Regions from separate parts of the Virgibacillus sp. Bac330 genome, predicted to be linked through region 2. Evidence: a T-box and tRNA genes for the amino acid it is inferred to sense, from the RefSeq annotation. Region 2 holds a T-box; the other holds one or more tRNA genes.
What was found. A T-box is a leader RNA that pairs with one kind of tRNA and senses whether it is charged. The one in region 2 lies ahead of serS (serine--tRNA ligase), so its partner is inferred to be a tRNA-Ser.
Positions count from the first base shown of each region.

Region 1: it encodes a tRNA-Ser, which carries the amino acid that the T-box ahead of serS (serine--tRNA ligase) is inferred to sense. The anticodon was not compared.

Region 1 covers NZ_CP033048.1:1,548,241-1,556,057, reverse strand. Annotated here, with positions in the region: gene phoU (phosphate signaling complex protein PhoU) at 1-206, opposite strand, end outside; gene D9780_RS07195 (peptidoglycan D,D-transpeptidase FtsI family protein) at 606-2,666, opposite strand; gene D9780_RS07190 (MFS transporter) at 2,843-4,114, opposite strand; gene D9780_RS07185 (superoxide dismutase) at 4,633-5,244, opposite strand; tRNA gene D9780_RS07180 (tRNA-Phe) at 5,459-5,534, opposite strand; tRNA gene D9780_RS07175 (tRNA-Ser) at 5,573-5,665, opposite strand; tRNA gene D9780_RS07170 (tRNA-Ile) at 5,680-5,756, opposite strand; tRNA gene D9780_RS07165 (tRNA-His) at 5,770-5,845, opposite strand; tRNA gene D9780_RS07160 (tRNA-Met) at 5,866-5,939, opposite strand; tRNA gene D9780_RS07155 (tRNA-Asn) at 5,944-6,018, opposite strand; gene D9780_RS07150 (Na/Pi cotransporter family protein) at 6,443-7,817, opposite strand, start outside.
Region 2 covers NZ_CP033048.1:3,944,981-3,952,797, reverse strand. Annotated here, with positions in the region: SAM riboswitch class I at 122-228, opposite strand; gene serS (serine--tRNA ligase) at 450-1,724, opposite strand; T-box leader at 2,017-2,238, opposite strand; gene pdxT (pyridoxal 5'-phosphate synthase glutaminase subunit PdxT) at 2,307-2,885, opposite strand; gene pdxS (pyridoxal 5'-phosphate synthase lyase subunit PdxS) at 2,903-3,787, opposite strand; gene D9780_RS18335 (serine hydrolase) at 3,864-5,195, opposite strand; gene guaB (IMP dehydrogenase) at 5,470-6,939, opposite strand; gene D9780_RS18325 (YaaC family protein) at 7,163-7,817, shown strand, end outside.

The DNA.
Region 1 (7,817 bases), 2.1 Mb from region 2:
ATTAACAGCACTACTTTATCATTAATTTCTAAGTCTTTTTTATCAATTACTTTATCGCCTTCAATAACTTGTTCAGCCAAGCCAATATCTTGATTGAATAACGCCCTAACAGCATTATCCAATGCTTTCTCGGTTAAATTAGCTAATTCAACAATTTCTTGATCTATTTCTCTCAGTTCTTTGTCAAACTGCCCTCTCGTCTGCATACAATACCTCCTTTTTATTCACGTGCTACCATCATAGCAAAACAGTATGTACTTAATATTGACGCACCGTTAATTTTTTGTAAATTTTAAGTTAATACGTTCCCTTCACCAATCGTTCCATATAAAATGAATTTATAATTGGCGGGCGTATTCTTCATCCCCCCTGATTGTTAGTAGCCCAAGGGTAATAACTAGGGTCCTCTGAACGAATTGGGATTTAAGTGCTGTTATCTTCCAAATTGTTCAGACCACATCTCTTATTCATAAAATGGAAGAATCTAACAGAACTTTATATTCGAGATAAAATACCTTTGCACAAGTAGATAACGCCAGTCTACTAAATACGAGCCTTTTTTAGCTCACAAAAAAACGTACAGAAATATATCTGTACGTTTTTTTCTATTCATCTTCTTGTTCTTTGTCATCATTGTTGTTACCTTTTTGCGCATTAAAATATGCATCCATTATTTTAAAGCCAATTTCATAGTTAATTCGATAATCGTTTCCTAGTCCTACATTCGGAACCATTACCGCAAAAGCAATTTCTGGATCATCATAAGGTGCATAACCTATTAAGGAAAGGTTCTCTGTTTCAGCAACCAACTCACCATCTTCATAGATCTCATTTTGTGCTGTACCTGATTTCCCTGCCGGTTTATAATCCTTGGTCCCCCCCATCGCCACCGTTCCACCACCTTGGAAAGCTTGACGAAATCCTTCTTGTACACGTTCAATGTAGGACTGTTTCATTTCAATTTGGTTTAATACTTTTGTATTTTCGCTACGATATACGCTGCCTAATTGCTTACCTGATCTACTCGGCTCACGTATTTCCTTTAAGAAATGTGGTTTGGTCCGGTAGCCGTTATTAGCAATTGTGGAGACATATTGCGCTAGCTGCATCGTTGTATACGTATCATACTGCCCAATAGCCTGGTCCATTAAAAGACCTGCACTAGATATTCCAGGGCCCTCATATCCGATACTTTCATACGGGAAATCAATACCCGTGCTGACCCCTAGTCCAAACTGTTGAAAGTAATTGCGCATTTCTTGCCAAGCTGCTGGGTCAAACGAAGCCTTTGAATTGTTAGGGAATGGGTATCGATTTTCGCCTCCCATTTTTAACGCAATGTAAAACATATACACGTTGGATGATTTTTTCAACGCATCGATATCATTAACTGAACCTAACCTTTTATAAGACCCCTTTTGTGGTGTCCCTTTAATTTTTAACGGTGAATCATTAAAACGCTGTCCTGGAGATATGACACCTGACTCTAAACCAGCTAGTACTGTCGCTCCTTTTACAACTGATCCTGGACGGTGTGCATCATAAAGTGTTTTAATCGTTGCATCCTTATAGTCATTACCATCTCTTGTTTGACCGCTTATAGCCAATATTTCCCCCGTTTTAGGGTTCATCGCTACTGCTAGCGCATCTTTTAAATACCTGTTCTCATAAGGATGTTTTTGAACTGCAGTTTTCAACTCTTCTCGTACAATTTTATCGACTTTTTCTTGAAAATCGATATCCATAGTTAACACTAGATCTTTTCCACGTCTACCTTCCACTACGGTATTGCTATCCACTACATCCCCAGACTTTGTGGTTGTATATTGAATTTGTTCTTTACGACCACGAAGTACATCTTCATAATATTCTTCTAAACCGCTTTTACCTACACGATCATTCCTGCTGTATCCTTTCGTTAGAAAGTTCTCTTTTTTATCCGCAGGTATCCCTTGTTCTTGCGATGTTATCGATCCAAGCAAACTTCTCATTGTATCATTAAATGGGTAGTCTCTATTCCAATCTGTAGTCGCATTAATACCAGGAAGTTCCGCTAAATGCTCAGAAACTTGAGCATATTCTTCCGCAGTGACATCTTCGTTTTTTACAATTTGCGGCGTTAGTGAATAAGCTTTATCTAACTCCGTTTTAATTGCAATTACTTCTAATTCTTGTTTAGAAAAACCGGATATTTCCTCTTCTGTAATTCTGTCTAAAATAGTGTTGTATTGTTCCGCGTTGTCTAATTCAGCAGCTTCTTCTTTTTTTAAACGTTTATCTGCCGCTTTTTTATTTTTTAAGTACCAGTATTCCTTTTTATTGCGCTCTGTTACACCATCACTATCCATAGAAATGTACTTAGCAAGATCTTCTGCTACTTCTAAGCGATCTTCCGCTTGTACACCTTTGGGCGGGGTGTACGTAATGGAATAGAGTGGTTTATTATCGACAATGACTTGATGGTTGCTATCATAAATCTTTCCCCTAGGGACAGGAACCTTCGTTGTATCTTTTACCGTACGCTCAATTTCTTCTTGAAATTCCTCTCCGTTTAATATTTGCACAACTCCCAACTGCAATATTAGCCCTGCAAACATTAGAAAGACGATAAAAAACAATAAGTTTATACGAAAGGGAAGTTGCGCTTTTTTCTTCTTTTTGTTCATTGTTTCTCCCCCAAAATGTACGTGTTTATTAAGCAATATTCATTATATCATTTTCATGCCATATATTTCACCTATTTTTTAATTTTTAAAGTCACTCATTCAATATTAGAAAACTTGCCTTATTCAGCAAACGTGGTGACAGTGAGAAAAATACTTTTTCAGTACAATTCAATTCACTAACGATTTTTTTCATTTGTAAACTGATCTTTTATAAAAACTTGTTTTTCCATATTACTTTCCAAGTAAATTTTTTTCACAAACAAATAAATAAAAATATGCCCAGCACCAAAAAGAGCCAATAAATATGGAATAATTATTTCAGCTTTTAAAAGGGTTATCGCTAGTAAAAAAACAGAAATGGATGTCACCCGACCAATATTCACGAATAACTCACGTACAACAATGTATTCTACACGATATTCCTTCGCCTTCCAAGCTTTCCCAATAACATCATATGTTAAGGAAACATATGGAATCATAATAATAGGATAGGCAATCCCGATAAATACAGCATAAATTAATAATTGTGCGTAGCTAATGTCAAAAATAATTAAAGCGATGGCAAAGTATAAGATTAGACTGCCAAGTAAGATTGATTTTTTACGCATAGAGGGCTTAATAAATTTTGTTCCAATAAAATAAAATACGAGTGAAAGACCAGAGAAAACTAAATTAAACATCCCTAATGCAAACTCACTTTGGGTAATTAAAAACACCCAAATCGCAATAATAAACGCAAATATTCCTTCGCGAAGCCCTTGAAAGATGTGGGCATTTTGAATTCTTTTCCAGTTTTTGTTATGATAACGCTCGCTTAAGACACGGCGAAAATAAAAATCGCCTTCTGCTTTTCGCGGCTTTAAAAAAAAACTAATGACTACAGCGCAAATGAACATGATAAAAGACATAGTAAATATAATGGTATAGCCAATATTTGCTTCCATTCTAGCGATAATAAAACCTGCTAACAAAGGACCTACCATACCACTAAATGATTGTAATACTCCTAAAAAACCATTAAAAAAATCTCTTGTATCTGGTTCAGTAATTTCAAAAGTCAATACATTAAATGCTAACCAATAGAACCCATACCCTATACCGAGTAAACCACCTAAAAGAAAGTTAAAATAGGAAGCTTTATCACCTATCAAAAGAACATTTAAAAAGAATAAAGATAAAAAAATCACTCCTAGCCGTAACACAATTACTCTGTCTACTTTTTTAGCCAATCTCCCCGCAATAATAAAAGTAATTGGTTGAAAAATGTAAATAGCTAAATTATATACAGCGATTGTTACATAATCTCCCGACTGCTTCCATAGGTAAATGTTTACAAACGTATTGGACAAAAATAGCCCTAATGAATATAAACCGCCAATAACAAGCAAAAAGATAAAATCTTTATTCATATTTGTATTACCAGGATAAAAGAAGCGGCTTTTCTGCATGTCTGATTCCCCTTTTTATTCTTACTACTAGTTTGAGCAAATAAGGGACAGATATACAAATACCCATGGATTACAAAAATAGCAGCCTAACAAGCAAAATAGAAGTATTATTCCAATGGAAAGATTTCGTTGACGTAAACGTGGTTCATTATAATGTGATTTTACTACGGTCGTTAACGGTGGTTATAAGGTCTCCTCCCCCATTTTTTAAATAGCTCATGCCATAGGCTAAATGTCTGTAAGTGCAATTAGAAAAATGTGGCTTTCGTCAAGTCTTATGACGAAAGCTGCTATAGACCTTTAAACTCTTATGCTTTCCTATAGCGATACAAAAGCTAGTTTCCCATTTGGCAACGTAGCGAATGGAACGAGGTAACGGAGATAAAGGAATTACGACGAGGTGACAACATGACCGATGATAACTTATCGCTGGGCTGACAATTCGGTTATTGCGTTTCTACTAGAAACTCATCATGAAAAAAAGCATGTGAATTCACACATGCTTTTTTTACCTATTTTTACTTTGCTTCGTTATAGTTTTTAGCTACTTCATCCCAATTAACAACATTCCAAATGGATGAAAGATATTCAGGGCGTCTGTTTTGATATTTTAGGTAATATGCATGTTCCCAAACATCTACACCAAAAATTGGCATTTTACCTTCCATTAATGGAGAGTCTTGGTTCGGAGTACTCATAATTTCAAGGTTTCCGTTATGGAGGACTAACCAAGCCCAGCCTGATCCAAAGCGGCCAGCTGCCGCGCTCTCAAATTGCTCTTTGAACTTGTCAAAGCTACCAAACGTTTCATCTATTTTTGTAGCAAGTTCACCAGTCGGTTCGCCGCCACCGTTTGGTGAAAGAACCTTCCAGAAAAGACTGTGGTTAGCATGTCCACCACCATTATTTCTAACTGCTGTACGAATACTTTCTGGTACAGCATCTAAATCGCTAATCAAAACTTGTAATGATTTGTTTTGAAGCTCAGCATGTCCTTCCAAAGCACTATTTAATTTAGTAACATACGTGTTATGGTGCTTCGTATGGTGAATGTTCATAGTCTCCTTGTCAATTGTAGGCTCGAGTGCGTCATAAGCATATGGTAGTTCAGGTAATTCAAATGTAGCCATTAATACTTCCTCCTCATATCCATTTTGTTTTAAAAGGATCGAATATTCACCCTTTAATTCAAAGGGTATCAAAGCTTTCAAGTAGTTGCAAATTATATGCATTTATTTACCATATGTACATTATAAGAAAAACTTGATATGCCTATATTAATAAAAAAATCTTTTCTATCGTAAAAAAATAAAACAAAAAAACAAGCCAGTGCTTGTTCAAAGATGGTGGCTCGGGACGGAATCGAACCGCCGACACAGGGATTTTCAGTCCCTTGCTCTACCGACTGAGCTACCGAGCCAACATATTAAATTGTTTTGCTTGCCTATTGGTTATGTATGGAGGAGGTAGAGGGATTCGAACCCCCGCGGGCTGTTACACCCCTGTCGGTTTTCAAGACCGATCCCTTCAGCCAGACTTGGGTATACCTCCAAACCAGTAAATAATGGTGGACCCTGCAGGACTCGAACCTGCGACCGATCGGTTATGAGCCGATAGCTCTAACCAACTGAGCTAAGGGTCCTTTTCTTTCATTATGGGGCGACCGGTGGGGATCGAACCCACGTATGCCGGAGCCACAATCCGGTGCGTTTACCACTTCGCCACGACCGCCGTACGTATTTAAATAAAAGTGGCGGCGGAGGGGATCGAACCCCCGACCTCACGGGTATGAACCGTACGCTCTCGCCAGCTGAGCTACACCGCCAAATTGGCTCCACAGGTAGGATTCGAACCTACGACCGATCGGTTAACAGCCGATTGCTCTACCACTGAGCTACTGTGGAACAGAAAGGCTATAACGTTGTTACTTATTATAGCGACAAGATATAATTTACCACTTTCGACAAGTTTTGTCAATCTTTTTTTTAAGTTTTTTTTATTTCTTTTAAAAACGATGTATATGTAATAATCACATCTCTTAAAACGACAATATTAACTATAGCATTATTTGGATATAAATGCAATACTAAAACCAAAGTTCAAATATTCTATTTTTATGTGTTGAAGTATATACCCTATGGATGAATATACGACATAAAAAGCACTGCCCCCCCTCACTTCAGAAAGTTCGGTGCCTCTGTTTTTGACCAAATGCCAGACAATAAGTATTCATCATTTAAAAATCTTTAAATCACAACATCAGCAATATTAAAACCATGGATGCACATAAGCCTCGATCTTAACTAAGATCAAGGCTGTTTAAAAAAGCTATTCTCCTAAAACGTCTTCTGCGATATTAACTGCATGATCCCCAATTCGTTCTAAATTACTAAGGATATCTACAAACACAATACCACCAGAACCGCTACAGGTACCTTCATTCATACGTATAATATGGCGTTTGCGGAAATTCCTTTCCATCTTATCTATTTGATCTTCTTTTTGTATTACAGAAAGGGCTTCTTCTCGATTCATATTTTCCAACGATTCAACCGCCTGTTTTACGGTAGATATAGTTAATTCAAACATTTCATTTAAATCTTCTTTTGCACCATCTGTTAGGTGTACTTTATTGGAAATTTTATAGTCAATAAGTTCAACAATGTTTTCAAAATGATCGCCAATTCGTTCCACATCTCGTACGGAATCCAATAATGTTGAATGTTTAGCACTTTCCAACTCTGAGAGCGATTCTTTCGACAAACTTATCAAATAATTTGTTATTTTTCGATCTAAATTATTAAGGGCGCCTTCAATTTGCATCGCCATTTCAGCATGTTTTATTAAATGTGTATTTAAATATTTATTGGTTTCTTCCAAACCTTTATAAGCATACTCCCCCATGCGCACAAGCTCTGATTTTGCTTGATCTAATGCTAATGAAGAAGATTGCTGTATAAAAATGGGATCCAAATGTTGCGGTTTATATTCAATAATCGAGTCTTCTCCTGGAACGATTTTTGTCACTAACCAAGCCAAAGCACCAATAAATGGAAATTGAATGATGGTATTCGTTATATTAAAACTTCCATGGGCAAACGCTATGGTCATTTCTGGACTTAGTGCAAATTGATCCTGTAAAAAACTAGCAAAGACTGTAAATAAATCAAGAATGATTAGAAATACGGACGCTCCAATAAGGTTAAAAATAACATGCGTTAACGCAGCACGCTTTGCTGCAACTGTTGCTCCTAGTGAAGCTAAGATAGCAGTAATTGTTGTGCCTAAATTATCTCCAAACAATACAGGAATCGCAGCTTTTAAATCCATAGCTCCTTCAGAAAATAATCCTTGTAATATTCCAATTGTTGCACTAGAGCTTTGGACAATTAAAGTAAATACAGTACCAATAACAACTCCTAGAATCGGGGTATCACTCATGCTTAATGTTAATTCTTGAAAAGCTTCTAAGCTACGTAAAGGTTTCATTCCATTACTCATTAACTCTAAACCAAAGAACAAAGCACCAAAGCCGAACACAGCTTGTCCAACCGCATTTGTTTTTTGGTTTTTAAAGAAAAATATCAGGAAACAACCCACAGCAATAATTGGTAAAGCATAGGCTCCTATGTCAATTCCAATAATGAAGGCCGTCACCGTAGTACCAATATTGGCACCCATTATGACGCCAATAGCTTGTCTT
Region 2 (7,817 bases):
TTGCAGTAACACCATCGTTTTGCTTAAATTGTAAACTGAAAATTCTATCCTTTCCTATTGGGTAAAAAGAAATCCCTCCTTATACGAAATAAGAAGGGAATTCCAATCTATTGGTTTCCACTTCTTATTTTTCAAGCATGTTTGCTTGTTGGATTTAGCACAGTACTACTTACGAGTCCGCTGCCGAGGCTTCTAAGGGCCAATTCCCTCCACCTCTCTGAATAAGAAGAATTATTATATTTATTTTTAAACAAGATATTGTGTTAAATCATACTATGGTTTCCTTTACATGTCAAACAGTTTTTTTAGAAAAGATTGGCTATCGCCATGCCGTTATTGCAATAAAACTCGTCGACATGAACCGTTCCTCCAGTCGTCGTCAATAAACTAAGAATACGACTTTGCTCTTCTTTTTACCATTTGGCTCACACGTAAATGGTTGCATTCACTTATTTGATGACCTCTTTTCCTCCCATATATGGACGCAATGCTTTTGGAATTACAACCGTCCCATCCTCTTGCTGATAATTTTCCAATATAGCTGCAACAGTTCGACCAATAGCCAATCCAGAACCGTTTAAAGTATGCACAAATTCTGGTTTTGCTTTTGCTTCTCTACGAAAACGAATATTAGCCCGTCTAGCCTGGAAGTCTTCAAAATTAGAGCAAGAAGAAATTTCCCGATACGTATGCTGACTAGGAATCCATACTTCTATATCGTACTTCTTAGCAGCTGTAAAGCCTAAATCTCCGGTACACATACTCATCACACGATAAGGAAGCTCTAGTAACTGTAATATTTTCTCTGCATGGTTTGTTAACACTTCCAATGTCTCATAGGACTCTTCCGGTTTAACAAAATGGACAAGCTCGACTTTATTAAATTGATGCTGACGAATCAGACCTCTTGTATCTCTGCCAGCAGACCCTGCTTCAGAACGAAAACAGCTACTAAATGCAGCGAATTTTTTCGGTAAATCATCTATCTTTAAAATATCATCACGATAATAATTTGTTACTGGCACTTCTGCAGTCGGAGCTAAATAATAATCCCATTCTTCTAGTTTAAAGGCGTCTTCAGCAAATTTAGGTAATTGCCCAGTCCCAGTCATACTAGTTCGATTCACAATTTGCGGTGGCAACATTTCTTCATAGCCATGTTCATCCACATGGAAATCTAACATAAGGTTCCATAATGCACGCTCTAATCTTGCACCAAGTCCTTTATAAAAGACAAACCTGCTCCCAGTCACTTTGCCAGCTCGTTCAAAGTCAACGATGTCTAAGTCTGTTGCTACATCCCAGTGAGGCTTTGGCTCATAGGAAAATGGCGTCTTCTCTCCCCAACTCCGCACCTCGACATTATCGTCTTCATCTTCACCAATTGGTACACTTTCATGAGGAATATTAGGAATAGACAACATGATTTGTTCTAAATGTTCATTAATTTGCTTTAATTCACTATCCAACTCAGCAATTTGGTCGCCTACTTCTCGCATTTCTTTAATCGCAAGCTCAGCATCTTGCTTTTCTCGTTTTAGTACAGAGATTTGTTTCGATACTTCATTTCGCTTCGCTTTTAACTGCTCTGTTTCGGAAATCAGTTGACGACGCTTTTCATCTAACTCGCCAAAATGATCTAATTCTGACAAATCCTCACCACGATGCGCTAATTTTTGTTTTACTTCTTGGAAATGGTGACGTAGAAATTTCATATCTAACATTTGAGTTCCTCCTTATATGATTAATATTAAAATGGATCCCTTATTTAAGTAGAAATTAGCTTGTCGCTAATTTCTTAGGCAAAAGAGTGCTAAACGTTTTATACTATAACTCTTTCTTCTATAGGTTTAAAACACGTTTTAACAATGCGAGCCATTTTTAACCTATAACTTTTAGAAAAACTTGGCTTGTCGCCAAGTCCTTATGGCGAAAGGCGTAGTTTATCTTATACTATAAACCTTTAAACTTTTATACTTTCCTATAGTGTATATACAAAAAACTCCCGTCCCTATGAATAGGGACGGGAGTTTTACCCGCGTTGCCACCCTGATTGAAGAACGCCTCAAAGCACTCTTCCAGCTCAAACGTGATAACGGCACGTGTCCGGGTTTATTTACTCTATCATTCGATAAACCAGCTCAAGGATGGATTCATAGTCGTTTTACATCGATTTGCACCAGCCATCGACTCTCTACTGAAAAACAAACTACTACTATTTCCTATCATAACTGTTATTGTCCTATTTATTATCTACTATGATAACCGATTTTTCATATATAATCAACTACAACCAACATACTAATTTATGATTTAGTGGTAGCTGTCAAATCAATAAAGTAAGAAATGAATCTATGGTCATCCGTCAATTCAGGATGAAAGGCTGTAGCCATAAAAGGACCTTGACGAACAGCAACAATATGCTCATCATACGTGGCTAGAACTTCAACATTCTTTCCGACTTCCACTACGTATGGGGCGCGGATAAACACTGCACGAAAATCTTCTGCGATTCCAGCTACATCTAATTCTGCCTCAAAACTGGCCACTTGACGACCAAATGCATTTCTAGCAACAGTCATATCAATCAGACCTAAATGTCCTTCTGCTTGTCCTACAATTGATTTTGCCATGATAATTAAGCCAGCACAAGTACCAAAAATAGGTTTACCTTTGTCGGCAAAATCTTGAATTGCTGTGAATATTCCATAACTATCCATTAATCGTCTAATAGTCGTACTTTCACCACCAGGCAAAATTAACCCATCGATTTCTTCTAGCTGTTCTTTTCTTTTTATTTCTACAGCGTTAGCCCCACATGCATGAATGGAGCGGATGTGTTCGCGTACCGCCCCCTGCAGTGCGAGGACTCCAATTGTTGTCATAAGACATGCCTTCTTTCTTACTCGCTACGATCCTGCATTCGGTCATGAGCTTCAATTGTAGCCATATCTAGCCCTTTCATCGCATCGCCAAGATCTTTAGAAAGTTCTGCAATCAGTTTATAGTCTTGATAATGTGTCGTTGCTTCCACGATAGCTTTGGCGAATTTAGCTGGATTTGCTGATTTAAATATACCAGAACCAACAAATACACCATCAGCTCCTAATTCCATCATTAGTGCTGCATCACTTGGCGTAGCAATACCACCTGCTGCAAAATTAACTACAGGCAAGCGACCTTCTTCACGAATTTGCAATAATAATTCAAATGGCGCACCAATTTCCTTCGCATAAGTCATAACTTCATCACGGGACATAGAAGACACCATACGAATTTCCGATTGTACTTGGCGCATATGACGCACAGCTTCAACGATATTCCCTGTACCAGGCTCTCCTTTTGTCCGTAACATCGAAGCGCCTTCGCCTATACGACGAGCTGCTTCCCCAAGATTACGGCAACCACAAACAAACGGTACCGTATAATCAGATTTATTAATATGATAAATATCATCAGCAGGAGTTAAGACTTCACTTTCGTCAATATAGTCTACACCCATCGCTTCTAAAACACGTGCTTCTGTAATATGTCCAATTCGAGCTTTTGCCATTACTGGAATGGATACAGCTCCAAGTACTTCTTCCGTAATTGTCGGATCTGCCATCCGAGCTACGCCACCAGCTGCTCGAATATCTGAAGGAACACGTTCAAGTGCCATAACAGCTACTGCACCTGCTTCTTCAGCGATTTTAGCTTGTTCTGCATTGACAACATCCATAATGACGCCGCCTTTTTGCATTTCTGCCATACCTCGTTTTACACGTTCTGTACCTATATTTGACAAAGCAACCGCCCCCTAATCACATTCTTATTTCGTATTCTTTATAAAAGTATACTATACACAATGCTGACTACTATGCTTAGAACAAGCCTTTAATCCAGTCTACCACTGTATGAAATAAATCAACAAAGAAATCACCTATTGCTCCTATTGTTAACATAAACCAATTTGATTTCTCCACACTAGTGTCCGTTACAACATCAACAGTACTATTACTGTCCTTCGTTATATACCCATAATCATTATCAGCTTTATAAGTAATTTGAGCTGTCCCTATTTTTTCACCTTTTTTAATAGGTGCTGTTAGTTGTCCATCTTTGTTTAATTTTTCCTTATCCAATGTATATGTTATTTCATATAAATCTTTTTCATCGGGTTTAATTGGCAAAGATACAGATTCAGCAAGTGATATGCTTACATCATCTTTCTTTCCTTTATTAACCGGAATGCTGGATTTATCTTCCAATTGATATCCAGCAGGGAAAATTTCTGTATTCTCAAATTTTTGGAAGCCGTAATCTAGCAATTTAGCAGTTTGCTCAAAACGCTTTGCTTCGCTTTTCGTTTTCATGACAACAGAAATTAAACGGCGATCTCCCTTTTTGGCAGTTCCAGTAAAGGTATAGCCTGCTAAATCAGTGAAACCAGTTTTTAAACCGTCAACACCTTCATAATAAAATTCTTCAAAATTGGTTTTATCATGCTGAAGCATCCAATTTAAATTACGAAGCTCCTTGCCATCAAACTTCACGGTCGGCTTACTTGATATTTCTAAAGCCTTTGGAAAATCATGAACAAGATGGTAAGCTAATAAAGCTGCAGACTTCGCAGAGAGATAGTTCACTCCATTGGGATCTGTTCCTTTTGGATGGTTGTCCCCTAATGATTCATTTTCAATTCCAGTTGAATTGACAAATTCAAAATCTGGCAGACCCATCTCTTCGCCTTTTTTATTCATTAATTTGACGAATTCTCCTTCTGAACCGGCAATAAGTTCAGCAAGGGCAATGGTAGCTGCATTATCCGAATTAATCGCCATTGCATGATAAAGATCTTTTACCTTATAATCCTTCGCTTGCTTTAATCCAATTCCGGAGAAAGTTGAATCTGCGGAAATACTGTATGGATAGTCGCTAATCTGTGTTGTTGTGTCCCAGCTGATTTGACCTTTTTCAACAGCTTCCCATACTAAGTACTCTGTCATCATTTTGGTCATACTAGCTGGAGGAAACAATTTATCCGCATTTTTAGCAAATAAAATTTTCCCTGTATTTGCATCTACCAAGATAGCAGATTCTGCTTCAAGATCTACTTCTGAAGCTTGCGCAGATAATGGCTGTATTGCGATAGAAAATGCCATTATAACGGCTGCCAGAAAAATAAAGAAACTTTTTCTCATAACATGTTTCACTTTCTTGTACCCCCAACTGTAGTTTAACCTTTCCCTTCCTATGTATGTCCAAAAAGATTGCTAGTCGTTTAATTTAGTTTATCGGTCGTTTTCTCTTTTTTTAAACATACATAGAAAAATAACGTACATCTTTTTCGTGCACTTAGTTATTTTACCATATAAAAAGATAAAAAAATAGATGGGGATGTATCCCACATCTACTTTTTGTACTATAGGAAATGATTGAATATAAGCGAGACTTAACGATAGCCAAATTTTGCTAAGCTATTACTTCTTAGACGATATAATTTGGAGCCTCTTTCGTAATTTGTACATCATGTGGATGACTTTCCCTTAAGCCAGCATTCGTAATTCGAACAAATTTTCCGTCCTGGCGCAATGCTTCAATGGATGCCGTACCGCAATATCCCATGCCAGCACGCAGCCCTCCTACTAATTGATGAATCGTATCTGCTAAAGGACCTTTATATGCTACACGGCCTTCAATTCCTTCTGGCACAAGTTTCTTCGCCTCAGATTCCTCTTGGAAGTAACGATCTTTAGAGCCTGCTTTCATCGCCCCAACTGAACCCATGCCTCGATACACTTTATACTGCCTACCTTGGTAGATTTCTGTTTCTCCTGGGCTTTCCGTAACACCCGCAAACATACTTCCGAGCATAACAGCATGCGCGCCTGCTGCTAGTGCTTTGACAATATCCCCAGAAAATTTAATACCACCATCTGCAATAACAGGTACGCCATATGGTGCAGCAGCTTTTGCACAATCATATACAGCTGTAATTTGTGGAACGCCAACCCCTGCAACTACTCTAGTCGTACAAATCGATCCTGGCCCAATTCCAACCTTAACAATGGAAGCACCGGCTTCTATTAATGCTTTTGTTGCTTCCGCCGTCGCAACGTTTCCAGCTACAATATCTAAATCAGGATAAATTTTTCGTACTGCTTTTACTTGGTCAATGACGCCATTCGAATGGCCATGAGCAGTATCAATGACAATAACATCTACACCGGCTTCTACAAGCTTTTCAATTCGTTTCATCGCATCACCAGTCACACCAACAGCTGCTCCTACGAGTAACCTTCCTTGAGTATCTTTGGCTGCTTTAGGAAATTCAATCACTTTTTCAATATCTTTAATGGTAATAAGCCCTTTTAAAGTTTGTTTATCATCTACTAGTGGAAGCTTTTCAATTTTATATTGCTGCAATATTTTCTCTGCTTCTTCTAGTGTTGTACCAACAGGGGCAGTTACGAGCTGTTCCTTCGTCATTACATCAGAAATAGCTATGGAATAGTCTTGAATAAAGCGCAAATCACGATTGGTTAAAATACCGACTAGCTTTTGTTCCTCAACATTATTTACAATAGGTACGCCAGAAATGCGAAATTTCCCCATAAGATGTTCTGCATCATATACTTGATGCTCTGGTGTCAAAAAGAATGGATTGGTAATTACGCCACTTTCTGAACGTTTTACACGATCTACCTGCTCTGCCTGTTCTTCGATAGACATATTTTTATGAATAATTCCAATACCACCTTGACGCGCCATCGCAATAGCTAAACTTGCTTCTGTTACCGTGTCCATCCCTGCACTCATCAACGGTGTATTTAATGTAATTTTATCCGTTAACGTTGTACTTACATCTACATCCTTCGGTAACACCTCGGACTTCGCTGGCACTAGCAAGACATCATCAAAAGTTAAACCTTCTTTTACAAACTTATCTTCACGCATTCATTATCCTCCTTTTTTAATTTAGCAATAGGAAGCAATTCCTGTTGTAATCATTCTGTGGCTATATGCAAACTTACATGTATGGTTAATCCGTACTGAGATAAACTAAAATAAGATCTATTTTTATATACAATACGCCAATGAAATAGCTTTTTCAACCCGATTTTAAAGGAAATAAAAAGTAAATGGATTCAAAATTTTTGCATAGTTAGAAGGTGTGTATATGCTTCGTGAAGATATTTTTTTAACTTATTTACAATCGCAGCAAACAGCTCAATCCTACTTACACCATTGCTATGTAAAAAATAATGTAGTCGATGCAGAAGTAAATAGTTATCATAATTGCAACGCTTTTCTCTATTATATGGACCATGGAAAGCGTTTCTTTGAACAAGGGAGAAAGACAGAACTATTTATGCAGCCGATCCTTTATTTTTACGGCATGGTTCACCTTATTAAAGCTTGTTTATTAACAAAGCGTCCTCATTATCCAGAATCAACAAATTTATTAGCACATGGTGTAACTGCAAGAAAAAAGAAAAAGAAAAATTATCATTTTTTAAACGATGAAGTAAAGATACAGCATAATGGACTTTTTCCATACTTTTCAGAGCATTTATTTGCGCTAGAAACCCCGTTTGAAAAACGGAGTATGCAAAAATTACTCGCGCTCATTCCCGAAATGCAACCTGTTTTCCAGTTAGATCAGAATCCGCATTTAGCAGCTGTAGGAAGAATATCATCACCACTGTTAGAATTTCCAGTTCATTTGTTAGATAGCTATCACTTAACTGAAGCGGCTTTTATAAAGCGAATTCAAGCATACGTTCCTCCTATTAAATATACAGATACGGATAAGCAGAAGATTCGAATGGAGG